2 regions of the Peribacillus sp. NPDC055009 genome follow, and region 2 is predicted to be linked to the other one. Evidence: predicted binding sites of a transcription regulator. Region 2 holds the regulator's gene; the other holds the start of a gene.

Region 1 (24,190 bases), on a different contig from region 2:
GTCGCTTCGTCCAAAATCAATAGAATGGGATCGGCTAAAATAGCCCTGGCAATCGATAATAACTGGCGCTGCCCCTGACTTATTCCACTGCCCTCTTGATTCAAGATGGTATCATATCGATCTGGCAGTTTCATGATAAAGGAATGGGCATTGGCAAGCATGGCTGCATTCACCACTTCTTCATCTTCCGCCTCCAGTCGGCCGTAGCGGATATTTTCACGAATCGTACCTTGAAACAAGAAGGAATCCTGTAAAACGAAGCCCATATGCTTACGGAGACTAGACCTCGTCACCTGTTGGATATCCTGCCCATCAATCATTATCCGGCCGCTGCTCGGCTCGTAAAAACGGGCAAGAAGATTAATGATCGTAGTCTTACCGGCCCCAGTGGGACCTACAAGCGCGATGGTCTCCCCTTTTTCCGCCTGGAAATTAACATCATATATCGTTTGCTCCTCATCATTATACGAAAAGGAAACACCCTCAAAGACCACCTCACCGCAGACATCGCGAAGTTCAGAGGCCTGCTTCTCATCCACTTCCTCTTCTTCTTCATCAAGTATGGCGAAAACCCGCTCCGCACCGGCAACAGCCGAAAGGAGTGTATTGAATTGGTTAGCCAGGTCATTGAGCGGACGGGTGAATTGCCTTGAATACTCGGTGAAGATGACAATTACCCCGATGGAAACCGTTCCTATGCCACTCAGCGCCAAAAACCCGCCGACAGCAGCTATTACCGTGAAACTTAAGTTGTTCAGTAAATTCATCAGTTTTGGAATCAGCCCGGAGTATGATTGTGATAGGAAGCCGGCTTTCTTCAAGTTTTCACTCCGGATGATAAAATCCCGGATCACTTTATCTTCTTGTGAAAAAGCCTTTACGATCCGTTGTCCGGAAATCGTTTCTTCTATAAACCCATTCAGTTCCCCAAGGTTCTTCTGCTGTTGTTTAAACAGCTTTCCTGTCCGGTTCGTTATCCACCTCAGACCGAAGAACATAAGCGGAACGATGAATAAGGTTAAAACAGTTAATAAAGGGCTCAAATACAGCATGACTCCGATCGTCCCGACCAGTGTCAGCACACTTGAAAAAATCTGGATGACGGAACTATTCAAAGTGGAACTGACATTTTCTATATCATTCGTGACCCTACTCATCAATTCCCCATGCTGGCGCCGGTCAAAAAAGGGGATGGACAGCTGGTGAAGCTTTTTAAATAATTGATTGCGCATTTCATAAACCGTATCCTGCGCGATTCCAATCATCCAATAATTCTGAAGCCACATGGATAGGGAATAGAATATATAGACTCCAAGAAGTCCGAAAAGAAGGGTGATCAGCCCCCCGCTATCTTTCGTGACAATATAATCATCAATGGACATCCCAACAAGAAAGGGGCCAAGCAATCCCAAAACCGAGCTTATCAGCACCATGAAAAGGACACAAAATAACAGGCTTTTATTCGTTGCTAAGTAGGGAATGATCCTTTTTATCGTATTCCAGGAGTTGACCGGTTTGGACTTTGCCTTATCGGGAGATATTCTTTGACTCAAGCGAAATCCCCTCCTCCCCAAACTGTGAGTGAACGATTTTTCGATAAAGATCGCTTGTTTGAAGCAAATCCTCATGTTTCCCCAGTGCAAGGACTTGACCGCTTTCCAGCAACAAGATTTTGTCCGCCTCCATGGCTGTACTGATTTTTTGTGTAATGATGAGCGTTGTGCATGTATATTCCTTTAAAGCGGCAAGCAATTTACTTTCCGTTTTCAAATCCAGCGCACTCGTACTATCATCCAGAAGGAGAATCTTCGGTCTGCGCACCAATGCTCTTGCGATCGATAAGCGCTGTTTTTGCCCTCCGGACAGATTCACTCCTTTTTGCCCTAACTGGGTTTCATATCGCTTCGGAAGTTTCATTACGGTCTCATGCACCTGAGCATGCTTGGCCGCAGCCATGATTTCCTCCATCGAGGCACCTTCTTTTCCCCAAGCGACATTATTTTTTATGGTTCCTGAAAAAAGCAGCGCCTCTTGCGGTACATAGCCGATCCTTTTCCGCAGAGAATTCAGTGGGATATCTTTCAGATCTTGGTCATCAATTTGAATGGAGCCGCTTTCAACTTCGTATAATCTCGGAATCAGCTGAAACAGAGATGTTTTCCCTGATCCTGTCGCTCCTAAGATGGCAAGCGTTTCTCCCGGATCGATGGAGAAGGTCAGGTTTTTCAATATCGGCGTATCGGTTCCAGGATAACGAAAAGATACATCCAAAAACTTGATGCCTCCCCCATTTACGGCCCCACTCTTGCTTTCCGCCTTACCTTCATCAATATCTATCGGGGTTTCAAATATTTCCGTCACACGCTCCGCTGAAGCCTTCGCACGGGAAATGACCATGATCAGCCATGAAAAAACGGAAAGGGATGCCGCAATTCTTGTGGCATAGTTGACAATCGCCACAACTTCCCCTACCTGTATATCTCCCGTTGTTATAAATTCGCTTCCAAGCCAGAGAATGATCAGAATCGCCACATTCATGACCAACATCAGTACAGGCATCGTCGTTTCTATTAGACGAAGCGAAGTCACGGTCTTTCTTTTCAACTCTTCATTCGCATCGTCAAATCGGCCGATTTCATGCTCCTTACGAAGAAAAGCCTTGATCAAGCGCATGCCTATCAGGTTTTCCCTCATTACGCCATTAACATTATCGAGTTTTTTCTGTACGAGCTTAAACAGCTTGGCTGCTCGTTTCATAACCCATCTCAGGAAGAAAACAAGAATCGGAATTGAAATGACCAAAACAAGTGATAGTTTCAAATCGACCGCAATAGCCATTATCGCTCCGCCGATTACGATCAGTGGCGCCCTCGCCATGATACGCAAGCCCATAAAAACCGTATTTTGAAGTTGTGTCACATCATTCGTCATCCTTGTTATCAACGAGGAAGTCGGGATATTATTCAAATTTGCAAAAGAAAACGCCTGTATTTTACCAAAAAGGCTTTTCCTGACATCATGTCCAAAGCTTTGACTTACATGTGATGCCGTAAATGAATTAACGATCCCGCCAAGAAATGAAAAAACGGAAAGTCCAACCATGACACTTCCCCATTTAATCACCACCGATAAATCTTTCTGCAAAATGCCATCATCAATGATTTTTGCTATAAATAGAGGTTGTAACAGCTCTACCCCGAGCTCGACAATCATTAAGGATAAAGCAAGAATGATCAAAAGCCAGTATGGCTTAAGAAATGAGGACAATTTTTTCATCTATGACACCTTCGATTCTCCGTATGTAAATAGCATCTTTTCATCCTCTCATTATACATTTTTATACAGATTTTTTAAAAGATTTTAACCGTTTTAAAGCATTGGTAAATATCTTGAATTTTTTTTTATAAATACCCTTGACAAATAACAGGAAATAAGCGAAAATTCTAATTGATAATGATTTTCAATTTCATTATCGATCTCTGAAATTTGATAAGCAATTACGATATTCTCTTATCGTACCCTTTTGATATTGTACATAGATACAATGTCGCCCCGGCTTCTCTGTGCCTAGTAAAATTATATGCTCATTAGCGAATGCAAGTCACTAGAATATTGCCCCCTCTTTATTCAAGTAATTTATTCACGTTGGAAGCATATTAGGCAGCCGGGGATTATTTTTTTTCAACTATTAAACTTACATATATGATTAAAGGAGCAGGATGATCATGAAACTAGAAGATATCATTAAAGAACGGCGCAGCATCAAACGATTTAAGGACATTCCTGTTCCTATTGATACCATTCAATCATTATTGGAAACTTCGACATGGGCACCGAACCATAAAATGACCCAGCCATGGCGCTTCGTCGTGGTGCATGGTGATAGCCGTTTAAAACTCGCAGAAGCAACCCGTGCATTCATGGAAGGCAAAGAGAAGGACCCTGAAAAGAAAAAAGCAGCCGGACAGCGAGGATATAATAAACTTATAGATGTACCGATGTTTGTCGCAGTGATCATGGAAGAGAACCCGAATCCCATGACACGTGAAGAAGATTATGCGGCTACAAGTGCCTTGATCCAGAATTTCAGCCTGCTTGCCTGGGAACAGGGAATCGGGATGATATGGGAAACATACGGCATGATACACAGCATGGAGTTTCGTGAAGCATTGGGCGTGAAACCAGGCGAGAAGATCGTCGGCAGCCTTCACGTTGGCTATCCCGATATGATTCCTGCCCCTCGTCCAAGGACCGCGATCGATCAACTCCTGACCATTATGGACTAACATAAAAGGAAAGCATCCAATCTTCTATTTGGAGACTCAGACTGTAGACAAACTTGATGAAAATCGAGTTTTCTACAGTTTTTTTATGGCTTTTACAATTTGAACGTTGATTTCCGCTCCAGGTACTCGCTTTCCGCGGGCGGTCCGGGAGCCTCCTCGGCTTACGCCTGCGATGTCTCCCCTAGACGCGCTTTTCCCCCAGGAGTCTCGCCCCTTACACTCCAATCAACTTTGTTTTAACATATAGATAGAACTTATCCCTACGCTCTTTTTTGTATTATATAGAAGTATTTAACTTGGGTGATATGGATGCTTTCTAAACATGATTCTATTCAGCAAGATCAACTCTAATTAATTACTTTAAATCAATTGGTGCCAGTGAATCATTTGGCTCGTAAACTTGATGTGCCTTTGACATCTCTTTCATTTATAATTTGGTGAAAGAGATGTATTCAGAGGTTGGAGCGTCAACTCCGTTCTCCTCTAATTGCTTTAACCACTTGACAAATGGGTATTAAATTAATACAGACGCCCTGAACCCTACAGCGCGTCTGTTAGCTTGTAATGGTTATCCCCACACGGTCATTGCCACTATCATAAAGAACCGAATGAAAAACCCAGCGTATGTATAGTGACTAAAAGCTCAATCAAAAAACCCCCTTCTAAAAGGAGGTCCCTGAACGCCCATACTCAAAAGAACTCGTGATACAATGCCTGAATCGCCGTCTCTTCGTTGTGCCCTTTCACACCGAACATCATGCTTACCTCCGAAGAGCCCTGGTTGATCATCTCAATATTCACCTTAGCTTCGGCCAAGGCTTTTGACGCTCTTGCCGTTGTACCGACATTATGGCGCATTCCTTCCCCTACAACCATGATCAAGGCAAGATCATGCTCCACATTCACTTCATCGGCATGCAGCTCTTTCTTGATTCGGGAAATGATTTTTCTCTCGGCTTCACCTTTCATCTGGTCCTGCCTTAGAATAAGCGTCACATCATCGATACCTGATGGAATATGCTCATATGAAACTCCATAATCTTCAAGGATGTGCAGCAGTTTCCGGCCAAAGCCAACTTCCCGGTTCATCAAATATTTGCTAATGTAAATGCTGCAAAATCCTTTATCACTCGCAATCCCAATAACGGGCCCGTTCGTATTATCCCGTGTATTCACAATGCGGGTCCCTTGTGCCGCCGGATTGTTCGTATTCTGGATATGGACAGGTATTCCCGCACGGAATGCAGGGATCAGTGCCTCATCATGAAATACCGAGAAGCCTGCATAAGAAAGCTCACGCATCTCACGATAGGTTAATTCCCGGATTCCCTTCGGATTGGAAACCACATTTGGATTCACCGCATAAACGGCATCCACGTCCGTAAAGTTCTCATACAAATCAGCTTTGACCCCATTCGCAAGAATCGAACCAGTAATATCGGAACCGCTTCTTGAGAAGGTTAACACATCGCCATCCAACGTATAACCGAAGAACCCTGGGAATACTACGATTCCAGGCTCATCACGCAGAGCATATAACCGATCATAAGACTCTGGCAGCACCTTGGTAAATCCACCTTCATCCGTTACGATCAAGCCGGCCTTCTTTGGATTTATATACTGCGCCTCTACACCACGGCTTTGGAAATAACCTGCGACCAGCTTCGCATTATTATCCTCGCCGCTGGCCTTCAAGGCATCCAGATAGCGCTTCGGGTTAGTTTGGTCTGCATGCAGCAGTACCATTAAATTTTCATGAATCCCAGTGATGACACTCTCGGATATATCCAACTCTTCAGCAATGCTCGCATAGCGGGATACGACATCTTCTATCAAATGCTCTCCGTTATCCCCGCGCAGCTGCTGTTCCGCAGCTTCAATCAATAAATCCGTCACCTTTATATCATCGGAATTGCGTTTCCCTGGAGCCGAAACGACTACAATCTTTCTCTCTGGATCAGAAACAACAATTTCGAATACCTTCCTCAACTGTTCACCTGACGCAAGTGAACTTCCACCAAACTTCGCAACTTTCATCTCGACATCCCCTATTTTCGTAAATATTCTGTCAAAATCAACTCTCCCTATTATTACGCTTTTTCTCGAAACAATCAAGTATAAATTCCATTATAGGAGGACATTTGTATTTTTAAAAAGGACAAACCATCAAAACGAAGGATCAAGAATGGCTAAAAACAAATAAAAAGACAACGGGCATATGCCCATTGTCTCTCCTATTCTTTAGCGATTATCCACAGTTTCCGGGTATAAGTCATGGTTCATCAAGCGGTAATTCGCCATTTCCTCATACTTCGTGCCTGGTTTCCCATAATTCGTGTAAGGGTCGATGGAAATTCCGCCCCTAGGTGTAAACTTGCCCCAAACTTCAATATATTTAGGATCCATCAATTCGATTAAATCATTCATGATGATGTTCATGCAGTCTTCATGGAAATCACCGTGATTGCGGAAGCTGAATAAATAAAGTTTCAAAGACTTGCTTTCCACCATTTTCACACTGGGAATATAGCTGATGTAAATGGTAGCAAAGTCCGGCTGGCCCGTTATCGGACATAAACTAGTGAATTCCGGGCAATTGAATTTGACGAAATAATCCCGGTTCGGATGCTTGTTATCGAATGACTCAAGGATTTCAGGCGCATAGTCAAATGTATATTTTGTTCCTTGATTACCAAGCAGTGTGATATCTTTTTTTAATTCTTCTTCTTTTCTTCCAGACATGAAAAGTCCTCCTAATCCCACGTTTCAGGGAGATTCATAAAATGGGCCTCTATATAACAAAAACCATATCTCCTCAAAGATATGGTTGATTCGCGAAAAATATCAAAGCCATAGTTTTTTTAAGAGGGTGATGCTATGAACCTCTCCCGATTATCGGGAAATATTTTAAAATTGTCTTAGTAAATATAAAAAAAAATAGTCAATATGTCAATGCAACTCTCTTAAATTGGGTTTGATTCATTTATATATTCAGTTTAAAATGGAAAAAGCAGTTCAACCTATAAGAAAGAAGAGAATATACACATGTGGATTTTTGCAGCACTCATCACCAGCTTATGTTTCGGAATCAATAACAGCATTTTCAAATGGAGCAGCGGAAAAGGCTATTCCAAGATACATATCCAATTTTTCTTTTATTTTTCAGCTTTTATTTTGTCCATTATTTATGGAATGTTTATGGATGGTTTGCAGCTGAACTGGCTGTCCATCATGCTTGGAGCAGCAATTGGTGTACTGAACGCTAATGGTAACATCCAGATGGCAAGCGCCTTTGAAAAAGGGCCGGCAAGCTTGACATCACCATTAATCGCAGCGAATGCCATATTCCCCATACTCTGTGCAGCTTTAATTTTTCACGAACATATTTCCTCCTTGCAGTGGAGTGGAATAGTCTGCATGTTTCTCGCTACATTAGTTATCCAGTATACACCTAACGCCAAAGGTAACCATCAATATGTCCCTTGGATCATGCACACAGTATTCTCCATCTTATCATTCGGAGTGCTCGGAATTCTAATGACGACATCAACACGTCTTCATTTAAACTCCCTTGATATCCTTGTATCAATGTATGGAGGCGGAATGCTTTATCTTCTTTCGGCTCTGGCCTTAAAAAAAGAAAAAATCAAGCTAAAGGAAGTCAAAATCGGTTCCTTAGTAGGTTTTTTAAGCATGATAGGCTATGGATGTTATTTCTTTGCATTGAACACCGGGATCGCAAGCATCATTTTCCCTGTCGTCAGCCTGAACTGTTTAGTTGTCGTATTCGCTGGATGTTATTTATTCAAGGAAAAACTAAAAACCTATCAAATTGCCGGTGTTCTTGCAGCATTAATCGGTATTATTTTAACTAAAATATGAATATAGTACGTTTACAAAAACAACCTGGCTGTCATGTGTACAAGCCAGGTCGTTTTCTATTTAATGGGAAATGGGGTAGGTCAAAAAAAAAATGTTGACACATCCGTAAAAATATCAGATAATTTTGAATATTAATTCTTTAGATTTAACAGCTTTTGAAATGTTTGAAAAATCCTCTGCCACGGGTATTAAAGAAATAGGTACAACCACCTCATTTTATTCTGAATCAAGAAAGGAAAGATGCATTATGGTAAAAGTTACAGTAACAGTTGATTTCCAAGGAAAATCTTATCAAACTAACGTCCTTACTAAACCGGGTACAGATCATGAAGTAATTTTACAACAAGCCCTTCATCAAGTTGAAAAGCAATGGAAAGCGTAAGAAGGCAGGCATCGCAATAGATACCTGCTTTTTTATTACCATTTTAATAATTTCCAAAATACGTTTCATATGAACTATTAAAGATCCTCTTGCAGCAATTCCCTCCTGGTAAAAAACACTTTTAATTATTTTTATTCAAAAGACACTAAAATTAAGATGTCAGTTTGTGTACTAGAATTTTTTATAATGAAAAAAATATCCAATTGAAATGGGATTATATAATAAAAGTCTTTTAAAAAAGACGGTCTTTTAAAGGACCGTCTCAACTGTAGACAATTTAACCGTTGATTTCCATTCCAGGCACTCGCTATCCGCAGGCGGTCCGGGAGCCTCCGTTCCAATCAACTTTGTTTTAAAATTTAGATAGAACCCCTTTTGTCCACTAACAAGCTAATAATTGATTTTCCTGCAGTTTTTGTTGAGGGTTTTAAATTCAATCGTTTATTTCCTCTCCTGGCACTCACTTTGCGCCTGCGAGGTCTCCCCTGGACACGCTTTCCCCGCAAAGGTCTCGCACACACCATTCCAATCAACCTTGTTTTTAATTTAATACAGAACCCTTTTGTTTACAAACTGAGACCGAATTACTGTTATTAAACTAAATTTCTTATCAATGGCATGGAACGTTCTTGGAGGTTATCGGAAAACAGGCTATAAGAAATGACTTTCTTCTTGTACTGTTTAACTACATCCACTCGGTCATTGTAAATAAACACAAATAACTTAACATCAATTTTGCCTTTTTTAGTATCAATGACTAATGGAGCCCCACTGTCCTCTGGATGTAAAAACAATTGCTCGTTACCCGGGAATATATGATTTTTCTTCAAAAATCTGGCATTATTAAAGTAATTAATAACTTGCACTTTTTCTTCACCTTCCAAACGTTTTCCGTCAAAGGATACGATCGCATTCCCGCCACTAATTTCTGAGTGTATTTTAAATTTGCTGATAATCCAATTAACAGCATCGGTTGGAAGACAGGAAACCAATATTTTTAACAAGCTTAATATAATTGTCAAAATCAAAACCGGCAATGTCAATTCATCATCTCCGCTACATTTATAATTAATTCTTTATAACTTATTATATCAATAGGGCTGGCAATTTCTCTTAGAAGATGTGTCCGTTCTATTAACGTTTTACTTTGGTAAAACATTGTACTTAAACACAATTTACCCTTTATAAATATAATTTTCCGAAATGGTTATACTAAACATAATCGTTTCATCCACATCCTTCTTAACAAATTTCCATGAATGAGATGGATAGATCGGTATAAGAAATTATATTTATTAAAGTACAAAAAAACTGGGCGTCATCAAGACGCCCAGCTTTTCCGGAATCGATTATTGATATCCCCAAATCATTGTTAGCATTGTACCGAAAATTGTAACCAATGCAACGAACAATCCGTAATAAACGTTTGTGTAAATCGATGCTTTATCTTCAGACTCACCTGCGTGCATGAACATAACTAATTGCAGTGCAGCTTGCATGAAAGCTGTAACAAGTAGGATGATCACACCCATTTTTAGTGAGAGATCAAACATAATAACTGATAGTGCGACCAAAGTCAGGACTAGAGAAAACGCAAATCCCATAACTTGGCCCCGTGGGAATAATTCTTTCATATTACATCATTCCTTTCAGGTAGACGAAACTGAAGATGAAGATCCAGACAACGTCCAAGAAATGCCAGTAAAGTGAAAAGATGAAAGCCTTGTTTGTTGTTTCTGGAGTCATACCGCGCTTTTTGATTTGCATGACGATGAAGGTTCCCCAGAATAAACCAAGTGTAACGTGAGCTCCATGCGTACCTAGTAATGTAAACAAACTAGATAAGAAAGCACTTGTTTGAATGGTTGCTCCTTCATGTACATACTCCACGAATTCATAAATTTCGACTCCCAAGAAGCCTAAACCAAGAATAAGGGTGATAATGAAGAAACCAATCGTTGCTTTCTGTCTGCCAAGTCTCATTGCATTGATTCCAAGACCTATGGTAAAACTACTGGTTAAAAGAAAGATTGTTTGGAACATCAGGGTTGGGACTTTAAAAAGATGTTCCCCTGTTGGACCATTTCCAGTTCCATTGACCAATACAAAATAAGTGGCGAACAGTGTAGCGAAAAGAGCTATTTCTGCTCCTAGGAAAATCCAGAATCCAAAAATCTTTAAGCGATTTTCTTCCGTGCTATATTCTAGTGGCAGCGAGTTATCTATTTTCATTACTTAGCACCTCGCAATTTATTTTCAGTTTCTTCGATCTCTTCAACAGAGATATAACGTCCGTGATCTTTTTCGAATGAACGGTGAATCATACAAGCAAAGATACCGATCGTTGCAATGATAGCAATGATCCACATGCTGAATACCATCGCAAAGCCCCAAACGAAGAAGATACAGCTCATGATAAACGGCACACCACTGTTATTTGGCATATGGATCTTTTCTACTTTACCGCCAAATAACTTAAAGCCTTTTTTCTTTGAATCCCAGAATGCTTCTGTAGAATCAACTGTTGGCACAATTGCAAAGTTATATTCAGGGATTGGTGTATGTGTAGCCCACTCTAGAGAACGTGCATCCCATGGATCGTTTGAAATATTTCTTGACGCATAACGAGTGCTCCAATAGATATTGTACACAATAAGTGCAAAACCTATTGCCAAGCCAATCGCTCCAACGAAAGAGAGCATATTCAATGGACCATACCCTGTTGATTCAGAGTACGTATACATACGACGTGCCTGCCCATCTAAACCAGTGATGAACATCGGGAAGAATGTAACATTAAAGCCGATTGTAATGAACCAGAACGACCATTTCCCAATTTTTTCGCTCAACATGAAACCGAACATTTTTGGCCACCAGTACGTGAAACCAGCAAGTACGGCAAATACAGTACCAGGGATTAAAACGTAGTGGAAGTGAGCTACTAAGAACATTGTATTATGGTATTGGTAGTCAGCACTTGCCATTGCAAGCATGACCCCTGTTACCCCACCGAGCGTGAAAATCGGAATGAAAGCTAAAGAGTAAAGCATCGGAACGGTAAAAACGATTTTACCTTTCCAAAGTGTGAACAACCAGTTGAAAATCTTAACACCGGTCGGGACGGCAATTGCCATCGTGGTAATCGAGAAGATACCATTAACCATTGCACCGTGACCCATTGTATAGAAATGGTGAGCCCATACAATGAAAGATAGAGTAGAAATAGCTACCATGGAGATAACCATCGAATTATACCCGTACAGGTTACGACGTGCAAATGTCGAAATGATTTCACTGTATATACCGAAAGCCGGAAGAATTACTATATAAACTTCAGGATGTCCCCAAACCCAGAACAAGTTCGCCCAAAGCATATCGCTACCGCCATTGGCCATCGTAAAGAATTGAGTTCCGAATAGACGATCCATTGTCATCAACGCAAGTGCCACTGTCAATACAGGGAAAGCGAAAACGATAATGAAGTTTGTGATCAAGATAGACCATGTGAACATTGGCATTTTCATTAAGTTCATGCCAGGTGCTCTCATTTTCAAGATTGTTACGATAAAGTTGATACCAGTCAGTAATGTACCGATACCAGCTATTTGAATTGCAATCGCGTAATAGTTCGAACCTACTGATTCACTGAAATCGTTACTTGCCAGCGGGAAGTAAGATGTCCAACCTGCATCAGGAGAACCACCGACTACGAAAGAGATGTTAAATAGCATTGCCCCCATGAAGAATAACCAGAAGCTTACTGCGTTCAGACGTGGGAATGCTACGTCACGCGCTCCAATTTGCAATGGTGTGACAATGTTCATTAACCCAATGATAAATGGCATAGCCATGAACAGGATCATGACGACCCCGTGTGTTGTAAATACCTCATTATAATGCTGTCCATCCAAAAGACCGTTATCTGGAATAGCCGTTTGAGCACGCATCATAAGAGCATCCACGCCACCACGGAAGAGCATAAGCAGTGCTGCCAAGATGTACATGATACCAATACGTTTATGGTCAACCGTTGTTAACCACTCACGCCATAAGTAACCCCATTTTTTAAAATAGGTAATTCCGGCAACAACCGCAATCATGGTTAAACCAATGGCAACCATGGATGCATAAATCGCAGGACTTGGATGAGGTACGGCAAATCGATCAAAGTAATCCATACTTTTGTGACTCCTTTCAGGAAAATATTCCTTATCTTGTAAACCTAGTTGTTTTATCGAACGAAATTAATTCTTAGTGATCATGATTCATGTTGCTGTGTTCTGAATGTTCATCGTGTGAATCCTTGGAATCATTTTCTTCCGTATCAGAAGATCCGTGGTCATGACCAGCATTTTCCCCTTCAGGAGCTGGAGAAAACTCTAAGTGAGTTCCAGTGTAAGTGGATTGTCCCACATGACCAGGTTTTAATAATTCATTGAATTTTTTCTCAGTAATCGGTTTAGCAGTAGCTTTAATTTCATCTACCCACTTATCGTATTCCTCTGCAGATAGTACATTAACGTTGAACGTTTGCTGAGCAAAACCTGAACCACTGAAGTTTGAATTTCGACCCATATACTCTCCTGGTACATCAGCTGCTAAGTGCAACGTATTAACCATGTCCGACATCGCGTATTTTTGTCCTCCAAGTTGCGGAATCCAGAAACTTGAGATTGGACCGAATGAGTAAAGTTTAAATTCAATTGGTCGGTTAGTAGGTAAAAACAGATAGTTGACTGTTTCGATATCTTCTTCCGGATAACTAAAATGCCACTTCCAGTTGGAAGATGAAGCGTAAATAATTAAAGGTTCTTGATCACCGTATCCTTTAGGTGTTGCCTCAACTTCATTTGTTGTTTTAACAGTAACAACGGATAGGAAAGCGACGATTAGAATTGGGATCGCAACCCAAATTATTTCAAGAACCTTACTTCCTTCAATATGAGGCGGTTCATAATCATCACGTTGTTTGGAAGCACGATATTTCATTATCATGAAGATATACAGTACCATAACGACAAGGACGACAAAGGCCATTGTCCATATCGAAATCATAATAACATCTGCTTGTGTTGCAGCTACTGGCCCTTTAGGGTCCAAGACCATTAATGGGTTATCGCAACCGGTTAGCACAGTGGCAATAGTAAAAAGTATAGTTAATAGAGCCCATTTTATTTTCATAGTACTACCCCTTTCTTACATAATAAAATTCCAATTGGTAATTATTCGGACAAAGTGTTACCATGTTCACAAACCCCGACATACCAATATTAATCCCAAGTCTAAAAAAAGACAATACAAAGTGACATCTGTCACATAAAGTTCATTAAAGAGCAGTAAGAAGATGGTAAATGAACTGAAATGTTCGAAAATCTTCAGCAAATGAAATATAATAAATGTTTCACATCTTGCCTTTGAAAATTCACTTAACAGTGCAGGATTACAAATAGTACCAATCCTCTTTCCATTTAATATTACTCTAATATAATGAAATAAAAAATTTCACATTATAGTCACCGTGTATATTGCCTCAAAACTCTTAAAGATTATGAATTATATTACCTATCCTGTCAATTAGGTATTTATCGTTAGATACCATGATTTAAAACGGATTTTTTTCACTCGGCCATGGAGGTTGTTAAATGGTAGACACATGGGACACGATGTTGTCTCCATGCTTCAATACCCTTATGAACCAACACAGGTCAATATTATATATGTATAAGGAAACAACGAGTTGAAATGAAATTGGGATCTTTTTGCAATCCTTATGCCCTGTCAGTATTTTTAAACAGCCGTGTAGCAAAAGCGTAGTAAGTAATTCAGGTTTGCTATCAAATCTGCCTTTAGCAAAACCACTGCTCAATAACCCCATATTGATACCTGTATCCCTTTCCCTTTTGAATTTTCAATTAAAAGTACATAGAAAAAAAACCACAAAAAAAGGACTTCTTAAAAGTGTCCTTTTCTCGTAGATATTGTTTAAAATGTAATTGAGACTTCCTGGCGTGCAGGCAGTTGGTTTGGATGTACAAGCACATCGTGTGTTTGGCAATGACGAGTGGCAGTATATTGAATTAAAATGTAACAAATCGATAATTCGATTCTGATAATACACAAAATGAAAGCGCATTCATTAATTGTGATCAAGTTGACTCAATTCAGCAAGTTAGGCAAAAATAACAACTAGTTTTGTTTAGAAAAACAGTATATTGCGCTATATTCCTCGCTTTAGTTACTGAATTCTGTACTTCTGTTTGTTGGAGCTTTAGCCTTTGTTTTCATTTTTATGATTTTAGTCGTTTCCGGTTCAATTCTTTCGCCTTTACGTGTATTCATTACCATTTCCTCTGTCAGGACAAAAAATATACCAACTAGAAAAATGGCAGCTGCGCTTAATGTGATGGCGATTCCAACAGCGGTGAATATATAATCCTTATTGTAATCGCTTACAAAGAAACTTAAAGCAAAAATAATAATTCCGATTACACAACCTGTGCCCGATACCCATTTCACTGCATCTAACATCTTCTGATTAGCTTCCATAATTTCATCCCCTTTCTTTCTATTTTATGACATTTCACAAATTTGTCAAATCTTTTCTATTTTTTAACATATTTACGATGAAAACCTTGACAAATAGAAGGCGCCACCATTCACTTTTAGGTATTCAAGACTATATGAGCAAACTGAAAAACAGTGCAAATACACTATCTATTTTTCCGATATTAGCCCACTGTATACTATTAAAAAAACTCCAATAAAAGACCCCTGTTGAATAATCAGGGGCCTTACCTCATTCTATGGTTTTTGCAAGGTGATCGTTACCGTTTTCTCTTCAGTGCCTCTATATACTTTAATCTTTACTTTATCTCCGATTTTCTTATCTGTATATAAGTACTTCCTTAATGCAGCGGCAGTATTTATTTTCGTTCCATCAATCTCAACGATGATATCCTGTTGCTTAAGCCCTCCATTCGCCGCAGCCGATCCCGCCTCTATACTCGTCACCATTACGCCGGACTTTACGGCTTCTGGAACATTTTGAATGTAATATTGCGGCAGTTCTTCCATACTGGCCAAGCTGACTCCTAAATATGGGCGCGTGATTTTTCCATTTTCAATCAGCTCCGTAACAATCGGAATCACATCATTACTTGGTATGGCAAACCCTAAGCCTTCCACACCGTTTTCGGAAATCTTCAAACTGTTTATGCCGATCACTTCCCCAGCGGTGTTGATCAATGCACCCCCGCTATTGCCGGGGTTGATCGCTGCATCTGTTTGAAGCACATCAAGTTCCCACTCCCCTTCCGAGGTATCGACTGAAATGGAGCGTCCGGTCGCACTGACGATCCCTTGTGTAACCGATCGTGAAAAATCAAGTCCAAGTGGGTTGCCAATTGCCAATACTTCTTCTCCTGGACGCATGCTATCGGAATTACCGAATTTAATTCCCTCAGGTGCTTTCGAGGCATCAATTGTCAGCACCGCTAAATCAGTCAAAGCATCAGCCCCGACAACCGTCGCCGTTGCCTTTTGTCCATCATACAATGAAATTTCGACTTCCTTAGCTCCTTCAATAACATGATTGTTCGTGATGATATAGGCTTTCCCATCAGCTTTTTTATAGATGACCCCTGAGCCGGTGCCGCTTTCAACCGTTTCGCTCTCCGTGCTTTGCTGCTGGTACGGGTACTGGTTTTGCATCTCCTGTAAATTCACGACCCCGACTATCGATTTGGATGCTGATTCGACCATCTCTGCCCTATCATTTGAATCCGTACTTGTCGATAACTTTTCCGCCGTGACACTTTTATCCTTTTCAACACTTTCCGTTTGCTGTACACCTGCCGTTTTGGTTGACTCATTCACTGGACTATTCCCTTGACCTATAAAGTCTCCGCCAAATAGAAATACAGACGATGTAACCATAGCAGCAACCGTTCCGGAAACAAGGCTAGTTAGCCAAAGAGACTTACCCTTTTTCCGTTCTGCCTTTACTCTGACTTGCTCATCACCATTATAATTTTCCATCTTTATCCCTCCTATGATTGTCCTTTATCCTTTACTTGACTCAATCATAAACAGGAAATATTAAAAAATTCTTAAGAAATAACGAATAGGGCGACATTTTACAAAAATTATAAAATTTTATCGAATCCTGTATCTTGCCGCCTGCAAAATAAAAAGGCCTCAACAGGGGCCTTCAATTCGACCATACAGTTATCCTTACAAGACTTCATAAACTTCTTTAGTCTTCTTATTCACGCCATACCAGCCCCAAGTGGTTTTGTGGCCACTTTCCTGACTAGGTTCATCCACCTCGAAAACATGAAAAATGTAATCTCCCTTTTCGGCATCATGATCATATTCGATATCTAAATCAGGAAAATTTTCCATGTCCACATAATCCTTAACTAGCTTCTCTGCCTGAGATTTACTTAATGTACTAACCGAAGCCTTGCTCTCTTCTTTGCCTATTGTATCCGTTGCCGCCTCATCTACTACTTTGGATCCATTGGTTCCGTCCACGGTTGCTTCCTCCGCCGGCTCCGCCTCGTCATTTCCCTCTACCGCTTCTATCGTGGCGGAGTCTGATACCGGCATTTCCACCGCCTTAGAAACCATTAGTTTACCTTCCCGGTATTTTGCTTTATATGCGGTTGCTTCTTCAAAATCTCTTTTGGCCGAATCAAAATCCTGTTCGTCGTATTTCTTCATTCCATTCGCCAGAAAACCTGAAAGATCCATTAACTCCCTTGCTTCCGGTGTATTTGCTTCTTTATAAGCTAATTCAAATGCCTCGTGGGCTTCTAAATAATTTTCCTCATTCAACTGACTTTTCCCTAAATCCATATTGGAATCATAATTCCTTGTTACGCAGCCTGAAGCAATCAACACCAAAAAGATAACCATGATTGACCTCTTCACTATATCACCCCTTGATTTTCCATATTATTCTGTAAATTCATCTTATACCATTTGATAAGAAATCCGATACCTCTATTTCCTATCTTTTTCATTAAGGAAATGTTTACATTGATGATTATTTTTTTACAAATAGTGGTACAGAATAGATAAACGCTTGAAAGGATGATCACAGAATGATGCAGGAAAAACAGACCTATCATGTCGATTTGGTCAGCGGCGACGTACTCGGACAAAAACTTGAAGAGAATCCAAGCTTCACTGTACACGCAACTGATGAGGAACTTGCAGAATTGAAACAATGCTTGGAGGAACACCGGACAGATGACCTGGAAGCATATGCCCGTTCACATGTGCCCTACCTACTCTATCATCATGACCGGGCAAATGATAAATACGATGCAGCCATGAAAAGGCTTTATGCCCTCATTTATAAATTAGGGGATGAAACGGCACGAAACCATATTGAAGAAATCGGCATATTGAAAGATAACAAATTCGAGGGAAAAGAAGAAGTGCAAAAGTTCAAATAAGAAATAGGAACAGAACCTGATTCAAAGGTTCTGTTCTTTTATTATCATGTCCCCAATAAAAGGGAAAACAGAAGATTCTATTTTATGATTCACTATAAAGTTTTATAAGCATAGTTCTTTTAATCTACATATTTATCCTTCAAATAATCTGAACCAATACCGCCAATGACCATCAAAGCTAATGGTAAAAAATTCGATACAACTGGCATGCTTTTTAAAATGGTAATATCTGTGCAGGCAAATTTATTAAGTCCAAAAATAATTAATTTAGACACTAACAAAAATGCTCCTATTAATAATACGATATCAAAAAACATTTTCCTTTTTGGAAATGCTAACTGCTTACTTTCCCTTATTATTTTTTCTTTCAATTCCTCGTCACTCCTTAATAATTCATCTACCGTAATTTGAAATAAATCACTTTAAATTAATTAGTACTTCAATACTAGGATAATTTTTTCCCGTTTCCCATTTGGACACAGATTGGCGACTCACATGAATCTTCTCCGCAAGATCATTTTGTGACCAATTTCTTTTTTCCCGTTCTTTTTTTAATCGTTCGCTAAAAATCATAATGAGTTCATCGCCTTTCCTACTCCTAGTATTGTGAGATGAATTATGCAAAGTAAAGATAGTAATAAGCGCATTACTATGCAACTTATGAGTGACACCGAAGAAAACCTTGATATATCAAGGGAATCAGATTAATTTTCCGGAACTGCTGCAGAAAGGTAAAATTTTAAAAGATTCCAGTTGATTTCAGAAATCAGCTCCCTTTCCGTCGACTGTCTGCCAAGCCTCATCAAAGCAAGCGACTCCGGGGTCGTAGCTAGCCAGTTAAGCAGCTACTCAATTCTATAATTTTTCAACTGAATAAGCCATCTTGCCATCACATGATTCAGCTTAATTCAAAAAAAGCCTTGTATAGACAAGACTTTTAAACCCATTTTTTCCTGCCTGTTTAACTACACGAAGCATTTTTTTATTTCGCTCTTTGATCCTTTTCCACTAATACTTTCACAATATAACAACTGGCAGTTATCAAAGATCATTCCTCACTTTGGTATAACTTTACCTTTTCGTTATCGAGTTGCTTTGCACATAAAAAAGGTTGCCTCGGCAACCTCCCTTTAATGAAGGAACTGTCTCCAGATCCCAGTATATATTCATCGCATTGACACGCAATCATAACGTTTCATTATTAAATGTTCCATTCTTTTAATTCGAGTCTCCGCACTTTATGTACAACGTGAGGATCATTTTCCGCTAAAGAGAGTGCTTCTTCAAATGTGTCTGCAATATAAACAACCAAGCCGCCTGAGCCATCCGCAAAAGGGCCTCTTGCAAAAACCTTCCCTCTACGATCAAGTTCGTTTAAATACTCGATATGATGTGGACGAACTTCTATATTTTTTTCAGCATCAATCATATGTAAAATTGCTGCATAATAAGCCATTCTTTCCACTCCCTAATTTCGGTTCCAGACAACCAGCTTCATTTCTGTCATTTCTTCAACTGCATATTTTAATCCTTCACGTCCAGTTCCACTTTCCTTCACTCCACCGTACGGCATATTATCCACACGGAATGTCGGAATGTCGTTGATCATGACTCCACCAACTTGTAAATTTTCCGCTGCATCCAGTGCTGTACCTACATCGTTCGTATAAATCCCTGCCTGCAGGCCATAAATTGAATCATTCACCAAATCAATTGCTTGTTCTACTGATTGAATCTTGTTAATCAAAACGATTGGGGCGAACACTTCTTGACAAGATACCTTTGTGTTAGTATCTGCATCCAATATGACGGTCGGATGAAGGATATTGCCTTCCGTTATTCCACCTGTTGCAATCTTGGCTCCACCTTGTCTTGCCTCTTCAATCCAATTGAGGCTTCTTTCAACATCATTTGGGGAAATCAAAGCGGAAACATCCGTTTCTGGATCAAGCGGATCACCTAATTTTAATAGTTTGGTAGCTTCTATAAACTTTTCAACAAAGCGATCGTAGATTTCTTCATGAGCATAAACTCTTTGCAAAGAAATACATACTTGTCCCTGATTGGAAAACGCTCCCGTCACACAACGAGAAATGATTTTATCGATATCCACACCCCTGTCAATAATGACAGCTGCATTTGATCCCAGCTCCAGCGTCACTCGTTTCAATCCGGCTTTGTTGCGGATGCCAATCCCGACTCCTGGGCTGCCGGTAAAAGTAATCATACTTACTCTAGAATCAGTGACCAACTTGTCTCCAACCACTCTTCCTCCACCTGTGACCACATTTAATGCTCCTGCAGGCAATCCGGCTTCCTGTAATAATTCTCCGAGGAACAGAGAGGATAGAGGTGTTTGGCTTGCTGGCTTTAATACAATTGTATTACCTGAGGCGATGGCAGGACCTACTTTATGAGCGACTAGATTCATGGGGAAATTAAAAGGTGTTATGGCCCCAATCACTCCAATCGGTTCACGTACAGTGTAACCGAGTCGGTTTTCGCCACCTTGGGCGGCATCCAGCGAAAGCGTTTCTCCATGAATTCTTTTCGCTTCTTCAGCCGCAAACTTGTAGGTTTCAATTGTTCGCGCCACCTCGCCCTTAGCGGTTGTAACCGGCTTTGCTGATTCAATAGATATGATTTTGGCGGCTTCATCCGCGCGCTCTGTAAGAAGATGGGCCAATGTTTCCAGGATTTTCGCACGTTGATGGGCTGGCATTTTTGCCATCACCTTAGCAGCTTTTTGCGCCGCTTCAATAGCTTGGTCGGTTTCTTCGTCTGTGGCCAGGGGGATTTCAGCTATGACTTCTCCTGAATAAGGAGAACGAAGCAAACTATACTCCTTCGCCTTCACCCATTCCCCTTTAATTAGTAAATGTTTTTTTTCTACTTTATCTATGATTGTCATGTTCTCAGCCACCCTTCACTCTTTGTAAGTGCTTCATCTAAAGATTAGAGGCAATTTTTGAAACAGTCGATTCCATTCTTGGAAAATAATACTCTTCTAATTTTGTCGTTAAGCCACCGTGACCAAATTTACAGTGATTATTTTCACTCTCGGAACTTCGCTTAATAAATTCAAGAAAATACAATATACTATTGCGCCTTTCTAGAATGTTACTAATTCCTTGCTTATAAAACCAGGCATCGATGGTATTATAAACTCCTCTATTAATCCCATACTGTTCATTACAAACTTTAATAAAGGATAAATCAGTTAAGTTTATTATCTCTTCTACATCTAATAGCAATTTGTCCCCTCCTTGCTACTTAGCTCTGCTAATTGAAATGTACTCAATTCCAAAACGATTTTTTATCAGCTGGAGTTTATTAAATCTCCTAAATCTACCGCCCTTTAGCTTAATTGATGCTCTGGTTTAGTACTTTTCAGTGCTTTTTGCATAAAAACGATTTCTTCACCCAGCATTGAAATACGTTCCAAAACTTCCTCATCAACCAGTTCGTTTTGTGAATTGAAATGGTCGTTATGAGCATAAACAGAGCCAGGTGCAACAAATGCACGGAAATAGCTGGCTATAGGTTTCAACTGATTTTCAATGACTAAATAATGCTGGTAGGTTCCACCGGTAGCCACTAGCCCCATTACTTTATTACGGAAATCCTTCGGGGGGATCAAATCAAATAAGTTTTTAAGAGCTCCTGTAATTGACCCTTGGAATATTGGGGTTCCTATAATGTAAAAGTCTGCTGAGGTAACGATATCAATTACTTTTTTCGTATCTCCAGTGTATGTTGACGGATTACGGCCATCACAAAATTGAACATCATACTTTTTCAAATCAAGCAATTCGACTTCGATATCAGGATGGTTATTCTTAACTTCCTCTAAAACCTTTTCAATAACAACTTTCGTCTTCGTTCCTATTATCGTTCCTGAAATCCCCAGTAATTTCATTTCACTTTTCCTCCTTATTAAATCTCTTAGATAAAAGTGCCTACCCAAAAATCCCCATTACCTCATTATGAACGGGTCAGGAATCGGTTCAGATGATGTATTGATCCAAACAACTTTATCTTGCATATATTCATGAATCGCTTCATAGCCCCCTTCTCTTCCATAACCGCTTAGGCCAGATCCGCCGATTGCAGCAATTGGTGAAATACTTCGATAGGTATTCACCCAAACAATTCCAGCACGTATAGCTTTCGCGACTCGATGAGCTTTTGCAATATCACTCACCCAAATTCCAGCTGCCAATCCGTAATCAGTACTGTTTGCTAATTGAATAACCTCTTCTTCATCTTTAAAAGGGATAACACTTAACACAGGGCCAAATATTTCTTCCTTTGTAATACGGGAATTATTATCGTGATGCTCGAAGATCGTGGGTTCAAAATACCAACCTTTTTCTAAATATTCAGGCTTTTTACCTCCGCAAACAAGTTTACCACCTTCATCTAACCCGATAGCCACGTATTTTTCGACTCGCTCCAATTGGGCCTGCGTAGCCAGCGGACCCATTTCTGTTTCATCTTGAAAAGGATCACCGATCTTGATTTTCGATACTCTGTCTACGAGTTTTTGCATCACTTCATCGTAAATATCAACATGTAAAAATGCACGCGAACCTGCCACACAACTTTGTCCTGAAGCACCAAAAATACCAGCTATGATACCCATCGCCGCATTATCCGGATTAGCATCCTCAAACACGATATTGGGTGATTTCCCTCCAAGTTCAAGTGATACCTGCGCAAAATTTTGAGCCGAATTACGAACAATATGCCGTGCTGATTCTGAACCTCCCGTAAAGGCCACACGCCTTACAAGAGGATGGGAGGTGAGTGTATCGCCTACAGGAGTTCCAAAGCCGGTAACTACATTGACTACACCAGGTGGAAAACCAGCTTCTTCAACCAGTTTCACCAATTCCAATAGAGAGGCCGAAGTCATTTCCGAAGGTTTAATGACTATGGTATTTCCTGCAATAAGTGCAGGTGCAAGCTTCAAGGTTGTTAAATAAAGAGGGGAATTCCAAGGAGTAATGGCGGCTACTACCCCCAGCGGCTCTTTGGATGTAAAAGCGAACATATCTTTTTTATCAATTGGTAAGGTTTGACCATGGATTTTATCTGCTAGACCCGCATAGTAATAGAAAAATTCAGGTAAATATTTTACCTGACCGCGCATTTCGCGTATTAATTTCCCATTATCCAATGATTCGACTTTCGCAAGCTCTTCAGAGTGATCAGCAATCAGCTCTCCAAGCTTTCTAACCAGACGCCCCCGCTCCGTGAATGTCATATTGGTCCATCCCGAATGCAGGAATGCATTATGCGCAGATTGAACGGCATGATTTACATCTTCAGCATTCCCTTTAGCGACTTGACACCAAGCTTCTTCGGTTGCAGGGTTATAACTATCGAAATATTCACCACTTGATGATTCTATCCATTCCCCGTTTATATACATCTGATATTTCTTCAGCTCTTTCACATCGAGTCACCCCTTTGCTTTTGTCTTTCAATAAACGACCTAATAGCTTCGTTCACTATTTTGGCTCCTTCTATCGGCAGCATATGCCTCATATTTGGTACTATCATTAATTCTGAATCCACAATCTTTTCATGCATTTGTCTTGCCATTTCGGGATTTGAACCTACATCATGCTCCCCTGTTATAATTTGGGTCGGTATATTAATCTGGTGGATCTGCGGCCACAAATCTTCATCCGCAGTTGCAAAAAGTGTATAGGCCGCTAAATATGAAGCAGCATCGTTTGTCTGAAGTCTTTCCCGAATTTCACTTACAGTTTCTTCCTTTGAATTCAAGAATTCAATATTAAACCATCGTTTAATGGCCGGTTCAATTGTTGCCAAAGGGCCCGTTATTTTCACTTCTTCCACTCTTTTTAAAACGGCTTTCCTCTGTTCCTTCGTCCGATTGGCCACTGCGTTCATAATTGTTAGCGTTTTCACTTTATCCGGATATTTTAATGCAAATGCCTGAGCGACCATACCACCCATGGAGAAACCAATAATATGACTTCCTTCAATCCGTAAGTGATTCATTAGTTCTGCTAACTGCTCAACAAACTGTGAAAGGGAATAAGGACCCGGAGGATGCTCAGATCCTCCGTGCCCAACCATGTCATATGTGATAACACGGAAATGTTTCGACAAATCTTCAACTTGTTTTTTCCACATCGTAA
Region 2 (9,148 bases):
GTCGGGCTCATAACCCGAAGGTCGCAGGTTCAAATCCTGTCCCCGCAATCATGAAAAAAACGAAACTTAGGTTTCGTTTTTTTGTTTTATCTGAAATTCGAATAATTATGTCCCTAACTTATTTGTTTCTTCTTTTGAAACAAGGTAAACTACATATAGAATGGTTTTTGTTCCATTCCATAATATTGCGTTTATGGTTATAGACATGAACTATAGGACGTTTCCTAATAATGATAAAGGTGATTGATATATGCAACATGTTGAATGGATTTCTCAGAGTGAGGAAGAAACTGCGCAATTTGCGCATAGGTTGGCACAAAAGCTCTCCAGTGGAGATGTTCTGGCATTAGAAGGTGACTTGGGTGCAGGGAAGACGGCATTCACAAAAGGGCTGGCTAAAGGACTATGTGTTACCAGAATGGTGAATAGCCCTACCTTTACGATAATAAAGGAATACATGGGTCGCTTGCCTTTGTATCATATGGATGTATATCGGGTAAGTGAATCGGAAGAAGATCTAGGCTTTGATGAATATTTTGATGGTGATGGTGTGACTGTCGTTGAATGGGCCCATTTAATAAAGGATCACCTTCCAGAGGAAATCTTGACCATTTATATCTATCGTCTGGGCGATACCAGCCGGCGTATTGTTTTGGAAGCCAAAGGCGAACGATATGTAAAGTTATGTAAGGAGATTATTTGATGAAGGTTTTAGCTATAGATACATCGAATTTTACATTAGGGATTGCACTGGTAAACGAGAATCAAGTAATTGGTGAGTATACGACGAACCTAAAGAAAAATCATTCGGTGCGGGTAATGCCGGCAATTGAAACACTGCTGAGGGATTGTGATACTAAACCGAAGGAATTGACTAAGATTGTGGTCGCTCAAGGTCCAGGCTCATATACAGGGGTCAGGATTGGAGTGACGATAGCGAAAAGCTTGGCCTGGACGCTTCAGATTCCCTTATCAGGTGTTTCCAGCTTAGAGGTTTTAGCAGCTAATGGACGATATTTTAACGGGGTGATCTCTCCCTTGTTCGATGCAAGAAGAGGGCAGATTTATACTGGATTATATGAAATGGAAAAGGACTCTTTAAAGACAGTCATAGAAGATTGTAATATTCTATCCTCTGAGTGGGCGAGTCAATTGAAGGAATTAAATCGTCCTGTTTTATTTGTTGGTCAAGATGTGGACATCCATCGGGATGCAATTACGGATGCATTAGGGGAATTGGCGGTATTTGCTCCGGTACAGTCATATAATTCAAGGCCAAGCGAACTGGCCTTCATTGGTCTTGATAAGACTGAAGTGGATGTTCACCAGTTTGTACCGAATTATATCCGCATGGCTGAAGCAGAAGCAAAGTGGCTTGAACAGCAGGGGAAATAAACAAGGAAAGCGACCGATTATTATGAGTAAAACATTGACGTTCCGAAAGATGAATACGGAAGATATCGACCAAGTGCTAAACGTGGAAAAGCAGTCCTTTACTTTGCCTTGGAGCCGGGAAGCTTTTTTTAATGAATTGAATCATAATCAATATGCTGTATACATGGTGATAGAGGATGAAGGTAAAATCGCCGGTTATTGCGGTGCCTGGATCGTCATTGATGAATCGCACATTACCAATATAGCGATATTGCCAGAATACCGAGGGCAAAAGCTAGGAGAAGCTTTGCTCAGGAAGATGATTGAAATCTCCATTTCGATGGGTGTGGTGAGGATGACGCTAGAGGTCCGTGTCAGTAATGCAGTAGCCATTTCGCTCTATGAAAAACTAGGTTTCCAAAAGGGCGGAATCCGAAAAAATTATTATACAGACAATCAAGAAGATGCTTATGTTATGTGGGTGAATTTTTCATGAAACAAGATCAATTTATATTAGGTATTGAAACGAGCTGCGATGAAACTGCGGCAGCTGTCATAAAAAATGGTACGGAGATACTGAGTAATGTCGTGGCTTCACAAATTGAAAGCCATAAACGTTTTGGCGGTGTCGTCCCTGAAATAGCTTCCCGTCATCATGTAGAACAAATTACGATTGTTCTTGAAGAAGCACTGCTGCAAGCCGGTGTTACATATGAAGACTTGGATGCCATTGCCGTTACAGAAGGCCCCGGCCTTGTTGGGGCACTATTAATAGGCGTGAATGCGGCGAAGGCTGTAGCTTTCGCACATGGAATACCAATTGTCGGTACGCATCATATCGCTGGTCATATCTATGCAAATCGGCTTATTCAGGAGATCGAATATCCTGCGCTTTCTTTAGTCGTTTCGGGAGGTCATACAGAATTGGTGCTTTTAGAAGAGCCAGGTTCTTTCAAGGTGATAGGGGAGACGCGGGATGATGCAGCAGGAGAGGCGTATGATAAAGTGGCTCGAACATTGGGGCTCCCTTATCCTGGCGGTCCTCATATCGATAGGCTTGCGCAAGAAGGCTCACCAACTTTAAAACTGCCTAGGGCATGGTTGGATGGCAGCTATGATTTTTCCTTCAGCGGGTTGAAATCGGCGGTGATCAACACTTTGCATAATGCAGAACAGCGCGGGGAAAAAATCGAACCTAAAGATTTAGCGGCAAGTTTCCAAGCAAGCGTGATAGAAGTGCTTGTAATGAAAGCTGTAAAAGCTGCAAAGGAATATAATGTGAAGCAGGTATTGCTTGCTGGAGGAGTTGCGGCAAATAAAGGCCTTAGGGAAGCATTAACGGAAGCTTTTAAGGATTTACCTATGGATATATCCATTCCGCCCCTCTATCTTTGTACAGACAATGCCGCCATGATCGGTGCTGCTGGCAGTGTCATGTTTGAAAAAGGAAAACGATCTGGTTTGGATTTGAACGGAAATCCTGGATTGGATATAGAAGCATTTTAATTGACGAGAAGACAGGATCCCACACTTCGGCATCCTGTCTTTTTATCGTGTTAATGAAATAATAGAATATTCTGTGGATAAAGTTTTTTTGATCATCCTACTGCATGTGTATAAAGTGGTGTTTTTGTGGATAAGTGGATATGTTTCTGTGGATAATGTGTATAACCCAAATTATTGGCTAATAAACGGTAAGTGAATTGTTAACAAGTTTGTGGATAACTTTTTAATTTGAAGTGAAAAAGACCGAGTCGATTGACCCGGTCATTTGTCATTCTTCCAGTTCAGCCCATTCTTCGAGCAGCTGGTCCAATTTTTCCTGTGCATTATCAAGCTTTGTTTGGACTTCCATCACTTTTTCGTGGTCCTGAAAAACATTTGGATCGCATAGGAGGTCATTATATTCGCTTATTTCGGTTTCAAGACGCTCCATGGCTGCCTCGATTTCCTCAATGCGCCGTTTTCGCTGGCGTTCTGCTTTTTTTGCTTCTTTATCAATTTTGTAATTTGTTTTTTCTACAGCTGCATCTAAAGTTTTAGCCTGATCCTGCTGTTCAAGTGCTTTGATTTCCGCTTGCTCCTGTTTCTTCTCTAAATAGTAATCATAATCACCGAGAAATTCTTCGTTGCCGTCTTTGGAGAGCTCTATCACTTTCGTTGCTATCCGATTTATGAAATAACGGTCATGTGAGACGAAAAGAATAGTTCCCGGATAATCGATCAAAGCGTTTTCAAGCACCAATTTACTATCGAGGTCCAAATGGTTCGTTGGTTCATCAAGAATTAAAAAATTACCTTTTTGCATCATCATTTTGGCAAGAGCAAGCCGAGCCTTTTCGCCCCCGCTTAGTGTGGAAACGGTTTTCAAAACATCGTCCCCGCTAAATAGGAAATTACCAAGTACGGTGCGGATGTCCTTTTCCGGTTTAAGGGGATAGTCGTCCCATAATTCATTGAGTACGCGTTTATTGGAAACAAGGTTAGCCTGTTCTTGATCGTAGTAGCTGACTTCTACGTTCGTTCCAAAACGGAATTCCCCAGAAAGTGCAGGCAGCTTAGAAATGATCGTTTTCAATAAAGTTGATTTTCCAACTCCATTTGGGCCAACAAGAGCTATGCTCTCTCCCTTTGTCATCCGGGAATTTATATTCCTTGATACCGTTTCCCCTTCGTATCCGATAGCCAAGTCCTGGAGGTGGAGTACTTCATTTCCGCTTTGCCTTTCAATCTGGAAAGAAAAATTCGCGGATTTTTCATCCCCTTGCGGCTTGTCCAAAACATCCATCTTTTCGAGCTGCTTGCGTCTGCTTTGTGCTCTTTTCGTGGTCGAAGCCCTTGTGATATTACGTTGGACAAAGTCGCGAAGCTTTTCGATTTCCCCTTGCTGCTTCTCGAACAGTTTCATGTCCCGCTCATAATCTTCCGCTTTTCCCTCTAGGTAAGAACTATAATTACCATAGTATTTTTTCATGTTATTCCGGGAAATCTCATATACCAGGTTCACTACTTTATCTAAAAAATAGCGGTCATGGGAAACAATGAGCACAGCTCCCTGGTACCCTTGTAAATATTGTTCAAGCCAAGATAGGGTTTCAATATCCAAATGGTTCGTCGGCTCATCCAGAATCAATATATCCGGTTTCCTTAAAAGCAGCTTTCCTAATGCAAGCCTTGTTTTTTGCCCGCCGCTTAATGTGGAAATTGGGGTAGAATAGTCAAAGTCAGCAAACTGAAGCCCATGCAATACGGAACGGATATCCGCTTCATATTGATAACCGCCCTTCTCTTTGAATGCCACCATCAAAGTGTCGTATTCATTCAGCACTTTTTGGTAAACCGTTTCGTTTTCAAAGATGTCAGGTCTGGCCATATCAGCTTCAAGGCGACGCAGTTCCTTTTCCTGCTCTATAAGGTCCGTGAATACCGTCAGCATCTCATCCCAAATGGTCAGTTCGGATTCCAATCCCGTATCCTGGGCCATATAGCCGATTGTGACGCCTTTTGGTTTGATAATTTCACCGCCATCATGGGAAATCTTCCCGGCTATGATTTTTAGCAGAGTCGATTTTCCGGCGCCATTACGGCCGACAAGTGCAATTCGATCTTTATTTTGAACTTCGAGCTTCATATTTGATAAAATAAGTTCAGCTCCATAATATTTCGATAGTTGATTGATTTGTAATAAAATCATAGATTTCACCTCAATTGATTATAGATAGTGTAACGTATTTTAGTTATTATCGGCAACAGCTTGGTTCCATGGTAAAACAAAAGCTGTTACATAAAGTGGAATAATAGTGTATGATTTAGGAGGGGTTACTTAAATGGGAGACTTAACGCATTTTAATGAACAGGGCAGGGCCAAAATGGTCGATGTGAGTGCTAAGCCTGAAACAACCCGGACGGCAGTAGCTCAATCGAGCATTTTATTGAATGATGAAATATATGAATTGGTCACGAACCAGAAAATGAAAAAAGGTGATGTACTGGCTGTTGCACAGGTTGCAGGAATAATGGCCAGCAAAAATACATCCAATATCATTCCGATGTGCCATCCCATTGCTCTGCAAGGGGTCAATATAGCCTTTGAGTGGGAAAAAGAGGAACAAGGATACAGACTTAGGATTGAAACGGAAGCTAAGACAAAAGGGAGTACAGGTGTGGAAATGGAAGCGTTAACAGCTGCATCCGTGACTGCCTTGACTGTTTATGACATGTGTAAGGCCATTGACAAGGGAATGGTGATCGGGCCTACATTCTTAGTGGAGAAAACAGGCGGAGTTTCCAGTAACGATTATAAAAGACAAGTAAAACAAACAGATAGAGAATTAAGTTGAAAAGCATGTGTGAAGGCGGGGAAGAACAATGAACCATGACCCAAAGATACCGCAGGCAACAGCCAAAAGGTTACCATTGTATTATCGATTTTTAAAGAACTTACATTCCTCAGGCAAACAAAGAGTTTCCTCGGCAGAGCTAAGCGAAGCTGTAAAAGTGGATTCTGCCACCATACGCCGTGATTTTTCCTACTTTGGCGCGCTTGGGAAAAAAGGCTACGGCTACAATGTCAATTATTTATTATCCTTCTTTAGAAAAACACTAGATCAAGATGAATTGACCAAAGTCGCTTTAATAGGGGTAGGAAATTTAGGAACCGCTTTTTTAAATTACAATTTCATGAAAAATAATAATACAAAAATTGAAATGGCTTTCGAAGTTTCTGAAGAAAAAGTCGGCAAGCGGATAGCTGATGTGCCCATCTATCATATGGATCAAATCGATACGTTATTGCAGGAAAATAATATCACTGCAGCTATATTGACCGTGCCTGCACAGGTAGCCCAGACGATAACCGATCGTCTAGTCAAAGCTGATATAAAAGGAATATTGAATTTTACACCTGCAAGGCTGACCGTGCCTCCATCCATAAGGGTTCACCATATTGACCTGGCCGTGGAGCTTCAGTCGCTCATCTACTTCCTGAAACATTATCCGGTAGTGGAAGAAGCCGCCTTGGAGGAATGAAAAAAACGCTGCATCTTTGCAGCGTTTTTTTATTTTTTCTTATTTTTTTGTGCGGCTTTAATCTTAAAGTGCAGCATGATCATGCGTAAGCCCGATCCAAAGTCAAGAGTCGCAATGAGGACAAGTATGTAGGCGAAGAGTCCCCATCCAGAAGAATTGACGGTTTGAATCGCGATAGCGGTAAAAAGAGCTCCTAAGCCTGCATAGATGATGCCCATGAATAAGGGTGATTGACGTTTCATAATAAACCTCCGATGAAGGCCTGTGCAGTATCCATCATCTTCTCTATATCCTCCCGATATACCACTTGAAGGATGATAACAAGCGTATTCATCGCAATATGAGCGCTCATTGATACGAGAATGCGGCCTGTTTTTGCATAAAGGAAAGCAAAAGTGAAGCCCATTGCCGTATATAAAAGAAGATGTTCAAATTCACCATGCGCCAAGCCGAAAATAACTGAGCTGATTAAAGCTGAAATAAAGAAGTTAAAGCGTTTATGAAGTGATCCGAAAATGATTTTCCGGAAAATTAATTCTTCCAATATAGGTCCAATTACTGAAGTGACGAAAATGACCATGGGGACTTTGTAAATGAGTGAAATGAGTTGCTGCGTATTTTCAGATTCAGACTCCACCCCAAGCATTTGTTCAATGCTGCCGGCAATGCTTTGCGCAAAAAGAGCCATGAACACTCCTGCAATTGCCCATAATATGGACATGGAAACGGAAGTTTGATTTCTCGTGTCCAACTTTTCCCTCATATCTTTTCTCATTAAAAAAAGAATCAAGAATAAAGCAGCGAGAAAACTGAAAACTATCCAGTATGCTGCAGATTTCACTTGGAGTTCATCAGCCGGCATTCCGGTATAAGACCCGATCAGCATGAAAATGGGTACCCCAACAATACTGGATAATTGCATGGCAATATAAGTGATGATGACGAACCAATATTCTTTTTTCAAAAATGAAAACTCCTTTTATAGTCACCCATTCCGCTCGGAACGTTCCTTATATGGGGACAAGCTATAAACGCATACTCCAAAATGGTATCAAAAATTGAGGCAGAACACCACTTAAAGGTACCCCTAACGAAACATTTAAATAACTTTGTTAAGGAAATCATTATGCTAAAGTAGTTTACCCGTAATTTATCAGAAATTAATAAAAAATTTTCAATAAGATACTTGCAAAAAAGGCTCGGTTTATTTAATATTATAAATGTGTTAGCACTCGATGATGAAGAGTGCTAATAATCATGTAACAAATTATCAAGAGAATATGAGGAGGTTGTTTCACTTGTTAAAACCATTAGGTGATCGCGTTATTATTGAACTAGTTCAAACTGAAGAAAAAACTGCAAGCGGTATTGTTCTTCCTGATACTGCTAAAGAAAAGCCACAAGAAGGTAAGGTAGTAGCAGTTGGTACTGGCCGTGTCCTTGAAAATGGCGAACGTGTTGCTTTAGAGGTTGCCCAAGGCGATCTAATTATCTTCTCAAAATATGCAGGTACTGAAGTTAAATACGAAAACACTGAATACTTAATTTTACGTGAAAGCGACATTCTAGCTGTTATCGGCTAATTATACATCATACTTAACTGAACGAAAATTTTCTTAAAATTTTAGGGAGGTACTTATAAATGGCTAAAGAAATTAAATTTAGTGAAGAAGCTCGCCGCTCCATGCTTCGTGGTGTGGACGCACTTGCAGATGCAGTTAAAGTAACGCTTGGACCAAAAGGTCGTAACGTGGTTCTTGAGAAAAAATTCGGTTCACCGCTTATCACTAATGACGGTGTGACGATCGCTAAAGAAATCGAATTGGAAGATGCATTCGAAAACATGGGTGCGAAATTGGTTGCTGAAGTAGCAAGCAAAACAAACGACGTAGCTGGTGACGGTACAACGACTGCAACGGTTCTTGCACAAGCGATGATCCGCGAAGGTCTTAAAAACGTAACAGCTGGTGCTAACCCAATGGGTATCCGTAAAGGAATCGAGAAAGCGGTCAATACTGCAATCGCAGAATTGAAAGCCATTTCCCAACCTGTTGAAAACAAAGAATCTATCGCACAAGTTGCTGCCATCTCTTCAGCTGATGAAGAAGTCGGCCAACTGATTGCGGAAGCAATGGAGCGCGTTGGTAACGACGGCGTCATCACAATCGAAGAGTCTAAAGGTTTCACAACTGAATTGGACGTAGTAGAAGGTATGCAGTTCGATCGCGGATATGCATCTCCATACATGGTTACTGATTCAGATAAAATGGAAGCTGTACTAGAAAATCCATATATCTTGATCACAGATAAAAAAATCACGAATATCCAAGAAATCCTTCCTGTACTTGAGCAAGTTGTACAACAAGGTAAACCGCTATTATTAATTGCTGAAGATGTAGAAGGCGAAGCGCTTGCAACTCTTGTTGTGAACAAACTTCGTGGAACATTCAACGCTGTTGCGGTTAAAGCTCCTGGATTCGGTGACCGTCGTAAAGCAATGCTTGAAGACATCGCAGCTCTTACAGGCGGCGAAGTAATCACTGAAGAAATCGGTCTTGACCTTAAATCTGCAACAATCGATTCATTAGGCCGTGCGTCTAAAGTGGTTGTTACAAAAGAAAATACAACGATCGTTGAAGGAGCTGGAGATACAGCTCAAATTCAAGCTCGTGTAAACCAAATCCGTGTTCAATTAGAAGAAACAACTTCTGAATTCGACCGTGAAAAATTACAAGAACGCCTTGCT

Evidence for each region. Region 2 encodes Rex, which represses fermentation and respiration genes when NADH is low (regulators of the CRP and FNR family bind a similar motif). Its sites were predicted from a motif close to TTGTGAAATATTTCACAA; they were not measured.
Region 1: qoxA (cytochrome aa3 quinol oxidase subunit II) is a predicted target of Rex. The motif match lies at 13,940-13,957, and genes of this name have one in related genera.

Annotation. Positions count from the first base shown of each region.
Region 1 covers NZ_JBSGVZ010000006.1:115,823-140,012, reverse strand. The annotation lists gene ACWF5P_RS11910 (ABC transporter transmembrane domain-containing protein) at 1-1,628, opposite strand, end outside; gene ACWF5P_RS11905 (ABC transporter transmembrane domain-containing protein) at 1,528-3,276, opposite strand; gene ACWF5P_RS11900 (nitroreductase family protein) at 3,726-4,286, shown strand; gene ACWF5P_RS11895 (aspartate kinase) at 4,977-6,323, opposite strand; gene queF (preQ(1) synthase) at 6,528-7,028, opposite strand; gene ACWF5P_RS11885 (DMT family transporter) at 7,332-8,168, shown strand; gene ACWF5P_RS11880 (BA3454 family stress response protein) at 8,293-8,550, shown strand; gene ACWF5P_RS11875 (YfmQ family protein) at 9,144-9,593, opposite strand; gene qoxD (cytochrome aa3 quinol oxidase subunit IV) at 9,900-10,184, opposite strand; gene qoxC (cytochrome aa3 quinol oxidase subunit III) at 10,186-10,782, opposite strand; gene qoxB (cytochrome aa3 quinol oxidase subunit I) at 10,782-12,728, opposite strand; gene qoxA (cytochrome aa3 quinol oxidase subunit II) at 12,802-13,731, opposite strand; gene ACWF5P_RS11850 (hypothetical protein) at 14,782-15,096, opposite strand; gene ACWF5P_RS11845 (S1C family serine protease) at 15,352-16,587, opposite strand; gene ACWF5P_RS11840 (hypothetical protein) at 16,783-17,469, opposite strand; gene ACWF5P_RS11835 (hydrolase) at 17,658-18,014, shown strand; partial or broken gene ACWF5P_RS11830 (helix-turn-helix domain-containing protein) at 18,134-18,587, opposite strand; gene ACWF5P_RS11825 (YciI family protein) at 19,216-19,470, opposite strand; gene ACWF5P_RS11820 (aldehyde dehydrogenase family protein) at 19,483-20,925, opposite strand; gene ACWF5P_RS11815 (hypothetical protein) at 20,963-21,268, opposite strand; gene ACWF5P_RS11810 (NADPH-dependent FMN reductase) at 21,373-21,933, opposite strand; gene ACWF5P_RS11805 (aldehyde dehydrogenase) at 21,991-23,475, opposite strand; gene ACWF5P_RS11800 (alpha/beta fold hydrolase) at 23,472-24,190, opposite strand, start outside.
Region 2 covers NZ_JBSGVZ010000022.1:78,842-87,989, reverse strand. The annotation lists tRNA gene ACWF5P_RS23645 (tRNA-Met) at 1-48, shown strand, start outside; gene tsaE (tRNA (adenosine(37)-N6)-threonylcarbamoyltransferase complex ATPase subunit type 1 TsaE) at 251-703, shown strand; gene tsaB (tRNA (adenosine(37)-N6)-threonylcarbamoyltransferase complex dimerization subunit type 1 TsaB) at 703-1,395, shown strand; gene rimI (ribosomal protein S18-alanine N-acetyltransferase) at 1,418-1,870, shown strand; gene tsaD (tRNA (adenosine(37)-N6)-threonylcarbamoyltransferase complex transferase subunit TsaD) at 1,867-2,880, shown strand; gene ACWF5P_RS23620 (ABC transporter ATP-binding protein) at 3,149-5,068, opposite strand; gene moaC (cyclic pyranopterin monophosphate synthase MoaC) at 5,202-5,714, shown strand; gene ACWF5P_RS23610 (redox-sensing transcriptional repressor Rex) at 5,743-6,402, shown strand; gene ACWF5P_RS23605 (YdiK family protein) at 6,432-6,644, opposite strand; gene ACWF5P_RS23600 (CPBP family intramembrane glutamic endopeptidase) at 6,641-7,366, opposite strand; gene groES (co-chaperone GroES) at 7,701-7,985, shown strand; gene groL (chaperonin GroEL) at 8,045-9,148, shown strand, end outside.